2 regions of the Salinactinospora qingdaonensis genome follow, and region 1 is predicted to be linked to the other one. Evidence: riboswitches for the same ligand, from Rfam matches in the RefSeq annotation. Region 1 holds a riboswitch; the other holds the start of a gene.
The links. Region 1 has a riboswitch for cobalamin ahead of ABD848_RS00990 (energy-coupling factor ABC transporter permease). Riboswitches for the same ligand answer to the same signal wherever they lie in the genome.
Positions count from the first base shown of each region.

Region 1 (5,626 bases):
CATCGACGACCAGGACCCGCCCCGGACGGGCTAGTTCGGCCAGGGTGGCGGCAGGGTGCAGCACGGAGGTGGGGTTGGTCGGGTTACCGACCATGACCAAATCAGCCTCGGGCGGAACCGCGTCGGGGTCGAGGGTGAAATCGGGGGGCAGGATCGCCCGGTCGACCTCGTGGCCGGCTGCGCGCAGCGCCGCCTCGGGCTCGGTGAATTGGGGGTGGACCACCACGGCCCGGCGGGGCCGCAGGACACGGGCGAGCAGCACGAACGCCTCGGCTGCACCCGCTGTGAGCAGGACCTCGTCCGCAGAGCGGCCATGGCGGTGGGCCACAGCCCGGCGGGCGGGGCCGGGGTCAGGGTAGGCGGCAAGGTCACCCACAGAGGCGGCGATGCGTTGGGCCAGCCAGGACGGTGGGGTCCCTGGGCGCACGTTCACCGCGAAGTCGACGAGCCCGGGAGCGGTGTCGGCGTCGCCGTGGTGCCGCAGGTCAACGTCACCGCCGGTTGTGGCCATCGCCGAGTGGAGATCCACGGGCGGGAGCGCATGTGCATGGGCGTTGTCAGCGCCGGGAACGCCACCCGCGCTCATGTTTCCCTCCACCACTCATTGCACGTATCGGCCAAAACTCTCATACCAGGCACGCACTCTACGCCGTTACGTCCGCTTGTGTTTCACTCGCCTCGCCTCTTGTCACCGATCCCCACCGGCACCGGGGTTGCTGCGCTGCATGTTCACCCTCCGCAGCCCACGTGTGGGGCGGTGGTCACGCGAGCGCGTGAGGTAGGTGACCACGCGATGCCGGGTTGCTGGGTGCTGTTTTTGACAGGGGGCTCGCCGGCCGCGCCTCTTGGGTGCTTTTCGCTCTTGCGGGGGTTACGCGGCTGGCCGGTGGCGGTGGGAACGGCGGTGTTGGCTCGTGTGCCCTCGATCGCTGCGCAATCGGCAGCTTGACGGAACACGGGAAAGCGCGGGAGCCCGGAAGCGGGGCCACGACCGACGTCGCGGCCGATAGCGGACACCCCGCTGCGCTGCGGCACCTGCCCGATCGCCGCTGGCCAGAGCCGACGATGGTGCGGGAGAGCCCGTCGCAGCGGGGCATCGCCTGTGGCCACGGCCACGCGTGCTATGAGCGAACCGTCCGTGTCCGCGAGGCGACGAGGACACCACAGCACCGCGGAAGCCTTCGCGAACGCCGCCGGGGGGCGTTTCCCGGCCGCGGCGGGGCGACCGCGCACAGAGTGCCCCCTCGTTCAGTGCCCGTGCCCGTGGCCGTGGCCGTGGCCGTGAGCGGGGTCATCGGGGTGGTGGTGCGGGGTCTGGACCATGCCCACCTTGTCCTCGAAGCCCGGCAACGCGATGCGGTACACGCAGGTGTCGCAGTTCATGCGAATATCGCCGGCTAGCGCCTCGTCATAGCGCTCGGTGATCATGTCGGCCAGGCCGTCACAGTCACCGATGACGGGAGCGCAGCGCACATCGAGATCGGTGTGCTGGGCGGCGAACTCGTGCGACTGGTCCACGACCCGGTCCGGCAGCACCCCGGAGAACAGGAAGTACGGCAGGACCACGATCCGGCGGGCGCCGAGACGGCGGATGCGCTCCAAGCCCTCGGGCACGCTGGGCCATGCCAGCGAGATGAACGCCGGTTCGACGAAACCCACGCCACGCTGCTTAGCGTGCCCCTCCTGGAGCAGCCTGGCCACCTTGCACACCTCGGCGTTGGCGTCGGGGTCGGTGGAGCCCCGACCGACCAGCAGCACGGCGGTCTCCGAGGTGGCCGCGTCGGCGGTGTGGTCACTCTCGGGCGTGGTGCCCAGGACCTCGTCGATACGCTCCGCCAGCAGGCGCAGCAGCGTGGGGTGTGGACCGAGCGGACGCCCGTAGGCGTAGTCGAAGCCGGTGTGGCGCTCCTTTTCTCGGGCGAGCGCGCCCGGGATGTCGCCCTTGGCGTGCCCGGCGGCCACGAGCATCATCGGAACAGCGACGACCCGCTGGTGTCCGCGCTGATAGAGGTCACCGACCGCGTCGGTGAGGGGTGGCGGCGAGAGTTCGATGAATCCACCTGAGACGTCGCGGTCATCCAGCCGACCCCGCAGCCGACCAACAAAATCGTTGAAGTCGGCCACGCCCTTAGGGTCGCGAGTGCCGTGCCCGACCAGCAGCAGAGGGGGCTTCATCGAGGTCCTTTCGGTGGGAACTGAGGGGATTGGCGAAATGGGGACGGCGCGCGACGTTGCGCGTCGGCCCAAGCGCGCCCGGGAGCGCGGCTCACTCCACGGCGCCAGCGGCCGAAGTGTCATCGGCGTCGCTGGTCACACCTGTGCCGTCTGGCCCGTACAGCAGGGCGTTGACGGCCGCGGCAGCGACGGCGGACCCACCCTTCTCGGAGATGTTGCTCACCTGGGGCAGCCCGCTGTCACGGAGCGCCGCCTTGGATTCGGCCGCGCCGACGAACCCTACCGGGAGGCCGATAACAAGCGCGGGCCGTACCCGCCGGGCGATGATCTCCTCCAGCGCCGTAGGGGCGCACCCCACCACCCATACCGCGCCGGGACCGGCGTCGGAGTGGGCGAGCCGCACCGCCGCGGCCGAGCGGGTAATCCCGGCGCTGCGAGCGAGACGGGTGGTGATGGGGTCGGAGATGCGGCACAGGGTCCGTCGGGCGGTGATGCCGGAAGCCACCATAGCGACGTCGGTGATGATGGGGGCACCGTTGGCAAGGGCCTCGACGGCCGCGGCCACAGCAGCGTCGTCGATGACGAGGTCGGTGGCGTAGTCCAGATCGGCGCTGGCGTGGATCACGCGCTCGGCCACCGCCCGGCTGAACGGCGGCATGTGGGACAGATCGACCCGGGAACGCAGGATCGAGTAGGACTCCGCTTCGATGGGATGGACCTGGCGATTCACGGACATGCCCCCCGGCGGGATCGTGGGTGTTGCTGCGGCCGGGCACTGGCACTGGAATCGGACATGTGCTCGGCGTGTGGCGCGGTGACCGATAGTGGGTCCAGCGTGGCATTTGCCACGATGATCGCGTCGGCTGGACATACCTCAACACATTCGAGACATCCGGTGCAGTGGGTAACGAGCACGTCCAGCGGGCGGTCGTGCCGACCGGTGGGCCGGAGGGCGTGCTCAGGGCAGGTGAGCAGGCATGCTCCACAAGCCGTGCAGGTCGCGGTGACCGCGACCGGCGCTTCTGCCTCTCTCACGAACTCCTCCCAACCGGCGTGAGCGTGTGTGACCGGATCGTTAGCGAACCCCACTCAGCCTATCGGGAATCGCTGCTCGCACCGGGTGCGACACCGCCTTCTCGAGACACGTCACGACGGTATCCGGACCATCAAGGCCGCTCACCAGGGAGGGGGCACCATTGCGACCGATTCGCATCCCCCGTACTGTCGTTGGGTCGCGGTGATCGGGAAGCCGGTGCGATTCCGGCGTGGCCCTCGCCACTGTGATCGGGAAGCCAACCACCGCCGGGCGCGTCGTATGTCGGCGCGCACCGGAGAGCTCAGGCCACTGAAGCGGTGACGCTTTGGGAAGGCCGGTGCGCGGCGCTTGACCCGTAAGCCAGGAGACCGGCCGCGGCGCTTGACGATTCGTCCACGAGGTGTTGGAGGGTTGGTCTTCTCGCCATGCATATCGCAGAAGGCTTTTTACCACCGGTGCACGCGGTTGCCTGGACCGTTGCCGCTGCTCCCTTCGTCGTCCACGGCGTCTACTCACTGACCCGGACCGTGCGGGCCGATCCCGACAGCAAACTCCTACTCGGCGCGGCCGGCGCCTTCTGCTTCGTGCTGTCGGCGCTGAAGATCCCCTCCGTGACGGGAAGCAGCGCCCACCCCACCGGTACGGGGTTGGGCGCGATTCTGTTCCGGCCCCCCATCATGGCGGTGTTAGGCACGATCACCCTGCTGTTCCAGGCGTTACTGCTGGCTCACGGCGGGCTGACCACACTCGGAGCCAACGTGTTCTCGATGGCCGTGGTCGGACCGTGGGTCGGCTACGGGGCCTACCGGTTGACGCGGTCGGCGACCGCGTCGATGGGAGAGACGAGTTCGCTGAGCCTTGCGGTCTTCTTCGGCGCTACGCTGGCCTCGCTGAGCACCTACTCGGTGACCAGCCTGCAACTGGCGCTGGCCTTCCCCGACCCCACTAGCGGCTTCCCCGGCGCGTTCGCCAAGTTCGCCGCGATCTTCTCCCTCACGCAGATCCCCATCGCCGTTATCGAGGGCCTGGTGACCGTCGTCATCGTCCGGCTGCTGATGCAGGTGGGCCGTAGCGAGCTGCTCCGGTTGGGCGTGCTGCGCCACCGTGGCGCGCCGGAGGTCACCGCGACCGCGGGAAAGGGGGCCTGAGCCATGGGTGAGCAGAACGAGGCCGCCCCGAAGACCGGCCGCGAGCGCGGCCCGCACCCCTGGATGACCTGGGTGATTCTGCTGGCGGTGGCCCTCATCGCGGTTCTGCCGGTGGCGTTGGGCGTGGGCTCGGACATGGCCGAGCCCTTCACCGGCGCCGACGGTCAAGGCGAAGAGGCCATCATGGCCAACGACCCCGGATACGAGGCGTGGTTCTCCCCCGTGTTGGAACTGCCCTCCGGCGAGATCGAGTCGGGGGTCTTCGCCCTACAGGCCGCCATCGGCGCCGGCATCATCGGCTACTACTTCGGGGTGGTGCGCACCCGCCACCGCCTCGCCCGCGAACACAGCGCCGACGCGCCACAGGGGGCGCCCACCGGCCAGGAGCCCAGCATCGAGCGGCCCTGACCCGTGCTGCGCATCGACGCCGCCGCCTACCGCAGCCCTTGGCGGCGGCTCCACCCTGCCGTCAAGGCGACCTTCTGCGGCGGGCTGGCCGTGTGCGCGCTGGCACTACCCCCCTGGCCCGGTGCCGCCATCACCGCACTCGTGGTGCTGGTGGCGGCATTCGGGCCGGCGAGGGTAGCGCCTCGCACGTTCGCCCGCTCGGCCCGAGCCCCGCTGCTGTTCATCCTCACCGGTGCGGCTACGCTGCTGGTCAGCGTCGGCGGCCCGGAGGGGCTGGTGGCGTGGGCTCCCGGGGGCTGGCAGCGGGCCGCCGAGATCAGCGGGCGCGCCGCAGCGGCGCTGAGCTGCCAACTGCTGTTCGCCTTCACCACACCGCTGGCCGAGGTGCTGCCGCGGTTGGTGCGGCTGGGGCTACCGCCGGCGTTGGTGGAGGTGACCTCGCTCATCTACCGGATGCTGTTCGTGATCTTGGACACCGCACACCGGGTGCACACCGCACAGGCGGGACGGCTGGGCCACGAGACGTGGCGCTCGTGGATTCGCTCGGTGGGATCGCTGGGCGCGGCGATCTTCGTACGTTCCTTCGACCGGGCACGCCGGATGCAGCAGGGGCTAGCGGGCCGCGGCTACACCGGGGACCTCACGGTGCTCGTCGACGCCACGCCCCTGCGGGCCGCCTCGGTGGCGGTGGCCGCGCTGCCGCCGCTGCTCGTCGCCGCCATAGCTTTGACATGGAGGATGATGGGGTGAGCTCTCCACGAGTCGTGACGCGGGCCTCGCCGCCCCCACCGACGCAACGCCCGCCGGTGGGAACGCCCGACCTAGCCCTCGCCCCCGAGCGCGTGCCCGCGCCACCCAA
Region 1 is NZ_BAABDD010000001.1:232,115-237,740, forward strand. Features, by position in the region: gene cobC (Rv2231c family pyridoxal phosphate-dependent protein CobC) at 1-511, opposite strand, end outside; gene ABD848_RS00975 (sirohydrochlorin chelatase) at 1,249-2,175, opposite strand; gene ABD848_RS00980 (precorrin-8X methylmutase) at 2,267-2,911, opposite strand; gene ABD848_RS00985 (4Fe-4S dicluster domain-containing protein) at 2,902-3,264, opposite strand; cobalamin riboswitch at 3,394-3,602, shown strand; gene ABD848_RS00990 (energy-coupling factor ABC transporter permease) at 3,637-4,359, shown strand; gene ABD848_RS00995 (energy-coupling factor ABC transporter substrate-binding protein) at 4,363-4,767, shown strand; gene cbiQ (cobalt ECF transporter T component CbiQ) at 4,771-5,517, shown strand.

Region 2 (5,626 bases), on a different contig from region 1:
TACTCGCGGCGCACGATGCGCGCGTGCTCGCGTACCGGTCCGCCGGTGACGAAGAACGTGGCCTTCGCGTCGTACTCGGCCAGCGTGTCCAGCAGGTGGGGCGTGCCACCCCCCGGGCCGTCGTCGAAGGTGAGCGCCACGCACTTCGTGTCGGCGGCCGAGCAGTCGACCTCATCGTCGTTGACCGGCAGCACCCCGGGAACCGCGCCGTAGGTGGTGCCCGAAGGCGAGGGGCTGGCCGGGGGCTCGGAGGGCGTCGAGGAGCCGGCAGCGGACGGGGAGGCCGAGCCGGCGGAACTGTCCGATGGGCTGACCGAAGGGCTCGTGTCCGGAAGGGCGAAGTCGGCGGTGAGCACCTGCGCCTCCTCCTGAGCGCGCTTACCCAACTCCGAGAGCAGGGGAGCGACGTCCTCCGCGCTGATGACCGCGTGTACCCGCCCGGTGTCGACGGGAGCCACCTGGCCCTCGTCGAACTCCACGACGAGTTCCCCCCGCGGGTTGAAGCCGAGCGAGTCGTACAACCGCAGGATGGGGTAGATGCTGGCGGTGTCGACACCTTCCTGGTCCGCCAGTTCCTCCTTGACCAGCTTGTTCAACGTTTCGAGCTGTTTTTGGCCCGCGAGGAGTTCGGTCGCGAAGGCCGGCTGGCCCGATGTGGCGTCGTACCAGTAGGTGGAGTGGGCGGTACGCGGCCCGCGGGAGTCGGTTTCCTCCCGCGTCAGCCGTACCCCGACGATGTCCTCGCCGGTCACGGTGACCTCCCACGACATCGCGATCCGCTCGGCCCCCGGGTTGGCGTCGAGGAAGTCGCTCACCTCACGGTTGGTGCTGCGTTTGAGCTGGTCGGTCAGGGGGGCGGCGTTAGGGATCGCAGGGTAGGCCACATCGATCTGCGCCCCGCCCTTCTCCTCGGTGCGGGTCTTTTCCGCCAAGCCCGTCACCAGGCTGGGGTCGACCACCGTCATCTGGTCAGGGGCGCCGGTCGCCTCGATCTGTTCATCGGCGCTTTGCGTGGTTGAGGACTGCTGCGCGTCCTCGGGCTCGCTTGAGCACGCCGCCAAGACAACGACCGCTGCGGCGGTTGCGGCGAGTCGCATGGTGGGCCTGGGCCGAGGGGCTAGGGCGTGCCGGGCGACGCTTGTCAGCGCAGGGGTGAAAGATTCGCCAGCTTCGCTCAAGGGGCAGACAGTCCTTTGGGGGTCGGGGTGCGGCTGAACCATGTGGGGGTGTGACGGGATGGTGTCCCCGGCCAGGGCGCGTCGCGGCGGTGTGGCAGAGGAACACCGTGGTGAGACAGCTCTTTGCCGTCGCATGGCGCTTTCCTGGCCGCTGTCGCGCCGGCTCTGGGCAGACAGGCCCGACACGGCAGAGGCACGGGGCACGCACGGCGGAGATCGAGCCCCACCATGGATATGACCCGCGGATTATCATATTTGGTTCCGTCTTGGTGCCAGAAGTCTAGCGGGTCGCTACGACCGTGATCAGTGCCTCATCTCCGGATTTTTCGCATGTCAACGACTTTTTATGAGTTCCGCAGGGCCACTCTCGGGACGGAAGCCAACGTGTGCCTATACTCGGCAGCGCGGTTGGTTCACTCCCGGTGCTCGCGCCGTGAGTGTCGCAAGAGGGAACCCGGTGAGAATCCGGGACTGCCCCGCAGCGGTGTGTGGGAACGAACGCCATCACCCAGGCACTGGGCGCCACGACGGCGCTCGGGAAGCCGATGGCCAGTAGGAGGTATGACGTCGGCGTTGTGCCGTGCCCACGAGTCCGAAGACCTGCCACCGCCCGTGGGCGCGACGGCGCGCTCACGGTGTCCACGGCCTTCGAGGGATGGGCTGCGGCGACACTAGGCGGAACAGCAGCAGGCGCATCCGCTGTGCCCGATCGCAGGCCCCCTTTGTCGTGCCGGGACGGCCGTGCAGATCGACGAGGGAGAGATTGCGCCATGCAGATCCGCTCGATCACCCGTATGTGGGGTGACAAGCGATGACGACCACTGTTCTCGGATACCCCCGCATCGGCTCCGACCGGGAGCTCAAACGAGCCTGTGAATCCTACTGGAAGGGCGACATCCCGGCCGCAGAGCTGGACTCCGTGACGTCCTGGCTGCGCCGCACCACGTGGCAGACCCTGCGCGAGGCGGGCATCGACGCCATCCCGTCCAACACCTTCTCCAACTACGACCACGTACTCGACACGGCGGTACTGTTCGACCTCGTGCCGGCCCGGTTCGCCACCATCGGAGCCGCGGCCGACACCGACGACCGCGAAGCCGAGCTACGGCGCTACTTCGCCATGGCCCGCGGAGCCGACGCCGCGCCGCCGTTGGAGATGACCAAGTGGTTCGACACCAACTACCACTACCTCGTTCCCGAGCTCACGCCCCACACCCGGCCCCGGCTGGCCGGACGTAAGCCACTGTCGGAGTATGTGCAGGCCAAGGGGCTGGGCATCGAGACTCGCCCGGTGCTGGTGGGGCCGCTCACTTTGCTGATGCTGGCCAAGCCCGGAGCTGAGGCCCCCGAGGGCTGGCAGCCCTTGGAGCTGCTCGACGACCTCGTGGCCTGCTACGGCGAGCTGCTCGACCAGCTCGCCGCGGCCGGAGTGAGCTGGGTCCAGTTCGACGAGCCCATCCTGGTCACCGACGCCGGCCAGGCGGCCTTGCAGGAGTTGGAGCGCGCCTACAGCCGGCTCGGCGGCGCCACCCAGCGCCCCAGCATCGCGGTCATGACCTACTTCGGCACGGTCGGAGCCCAGGCCCTCGACATCTTCAAGCAGATGCCGATCGAGGGAGTGGGGCTGGACTTCACCACCCCCGAGACCCGCTCCGATCTGGTGCGCGTTTCCGGACTGGGCGGCAAGACCCTGTTCGCCGGTGTGGTCGACGGGCGCAACGTGTGGCGCGCCGACATCCCAGCCACCCTGGCCACCCTGTCCTCACTTCTGGGGCTGGCCGGCGAGGTCGTGGTGAGCACGTCGTGCTCGCTGCTCCACGTCCCCATCGATCTGGCGCGCGAGACCGAACTCGACCCCGTGCTGCGGGAGCGGCTGGCCTTCGCCCGGCAGAAGCTCGACGAGGTGGGGCTGCTGGGGCGCGCCATGGCCGGCGACGCTACGGCCGAGAACGAGCTGGAACGGGCGCGCGCCAGAGCGGCCCAGCCTACGCCGAAGTCCTTCATCGACAGCCGGGTGCGCGCCCGGCTGGAATCGCTTGGCGGCAAGGACGCGCGTCCCGACTACGCACAGCGCTCCAAAGAGGAGATCGCGAAGCTGCCACTGCTGCCCACGACCACGATCGGTTCCTTCCCGCAGACCTCAAAGGTGCGGTCGGCGCGGGCGGCGCATCGGGCGGGCCGCATCGACGACCAGGAGTACGAGCGTCGCATGCGCGCCGAGATCGATCGGGTCATCGCGTTGCAGGAGGACATCGGCCTCGATGTCCTCGTCCACGGTGAGCCCGAGCGCAACGACATGGTGCAGTACTTCGCCGAACGCCTTGACGGCTACGCCACGACCAAGCATGGCTGGGTGCAGTCCTATGGGTCGCGCTACGTCCGCCCCCCGATCCTCTACGGGGACGTTTCGCGGCCCTCGCCCATCACGGTGGGGTGGAGTACCTACGCTCAGTCGCGGACCGACAAGCCGGTCAAGGGCATGCTGACCGGCCCGGTGACCATGCTGGCCTGGTCGTTCGTCCGCGACGACCAGCCGTTGGGCGACACGGCCCGCCAAGTCGCTCTCGCTCTGCGCGACGAGGTCACCGACCTGGAGCGAGCCGGAATCCGCCACATCCAGGTCGACGAGGCTGCGCTGCGTGAGCTGCTGCCGCTACGGGAGAAAGAGCACAGCGACTACCTGGAGTGGGCGGTCGGCTCGTTCAGGATCGCCACCTCCGGGGTGGCCGACAGCACGGTGATCCACTCCCATATGTGCTACTCCGAATTCGGCCGGATCGTCAGCGCGATCGACTCCCTCGACGCCGACGTCACCAGTGTCGAGGCGGCGCGTTCCCACATGGAGCTCGTCGACGATCTCGCCGCTGCGGGGTATCGCCGCGGTATCGGCCCGGGGGTCTACGACATCCACTCGCCCCGCGTGCCCTCCGTGGCAGAGATCGAGACCTCCCTGCGCGCCGCTCTCAACGGCGTCGAGGCCGCGCGGCTGTGGGTGAACCCCGACTGCGGTCTGAAGACCCGCTCATATGCCGATATCGAGCCCGCACTGCGCAACATGGTCGAGGCCACCCGCCGGGTGCGCGCCGAACTGGGCGCTCGCTAAGGGGCCGCGTTACGGTCCCGGTTGCCGCACGCCATGTTGCGACAACCGAAGTGCCGGTTGCGGCCGCCTGACCGCAGCACAGCGGCTGTTGCCCCGGTGCCTTCGGGGGCCTCGTAGCGCCCGCTGTCGCGGGACAAGGGGAGACGCCCCTGAGGGCCGGGCTGTGCCCGACCGCGGTCGAACCCCCGCGCCGGCGGGTGCTGCGTGCCGATCGGCACGCAGCACCCGCCGCTTCTTGGTTTACTGGCGAAGGCAGCCGCCCGGGACACGCAGCGAAGGGGAGCGGTCGCGATGATCGAGGCCACCATTATCGATACACCTCTGGGGCCGTTGAGCCTCCTCGCACGGGAGGGCAGGTGCGTGGGCGCCGGCTTCTCCCGCGACCCCGGAGAGTTGTACCGGCACCTGCACCCCTCGTTGCGCGACCCCATGACCGACGTCACCGACCTGGGGTCGGTCACCGCGGCCGTCCACCGCTACTTCGCCGGCGATGTCGACGCCTTCGACGAGGTCGCGGTGCTCCAACCCTCCTCGCCGGCGCGGGAGCGCCTTTGGCAGGCCATGCGGTCGGTGCCCGCGGGAGCCACCATCTCCTATGGTCGGCTGGCCCAGGCCGCCGGGCTCACCACAGCGGGAGCCCGTGCCGCCGGCGGCGCCTGCGCCGCCAACCTTGTGGCGCCCATCGTGCCTTGCCACCGTGTCGTGGCCGCCGACGGAGGCCTGCACCACTACGGCTATGGAGTAGCGGCCAAGGAGTGGCTGTTGCGCCACGAGGGCAGCATGCTCTGACGACGCGCCGCGCACCCCCAGGCCCAGCCCGCTGCGGCGGGAGCGTGCGGTTTGCGGCCGGGAGGTGCGCTCAGTGCTCCACGCGCACCGGCTCCAAGGCCAACTCGCCGGGGTCGGCGCCCACGCGCAGGCAGGCGCGCGCCGACACCCGCTGAGCATGGCGCAGGCACGCTGCCACCTCGGCCGCTGAGAGCGTGGCCAGCTTGTCCTTGCCGCCCGCGCCCAGCGCTCCAAGCTGACCGAGTGCGTCGAGCAACCCGGCGGCCAGGGCGTCGCCCGCGCCGACGCTGTCGACGACTTCGACCCGCTCCACCGGGTGATAGCTGGGCGTTCCTTTTGTAGAGCGAGCCACGACCAGGGTCGGCTCCTGGCCCCGGGTCACCACCACCAGCGCCGGTCCGAGCGCGAGCCAGGCGCCGGCCCGCTCGGCCAGGAACGCAGCCGTCTCCTGCTCCGTCGCGGGGGCCGGCTCGTCGTAGAGCCAGCGCAGATCCTCTTCGCTGGCCTTGACTACATCGGCCAGGGCCACCTGCCGCTCGACCCGCTGCACTTCTTG
Region 2 is NZ_BAABDD010000005.1:78,260-83,885, forward strand. Features, by position in the region: gene ABD848_RS07070 (polysaccharide deacetylase family protein) at 1-1,097, opposite strand, end outside; cobalamin riboswitch at 1,571-1,800, shown strand; gene metE (5-methyltetrahydropteroyltriglutamate--homocysteine S-methyltransferase) at 1,990-4,281, shown strand; gene ABD848_RS07080 (methylated-DNA--[protein]-cysteine S-methyltransferase) at 4,573-5,070, shown strand; gene ABD848_RS07085 (carbohydrate kinase family protein) at 5,141-5,626, opposite strand, start outside.
Region 2: another riboswitch for cobalamin. It lies ahead of metE (5-methyltetrahydropteroyltriglutamate--homocysteine S-methyltransferase); the one in region 1 lies ahead of ABD848_RS00990 (energy-coupling factor ABC transporter permease).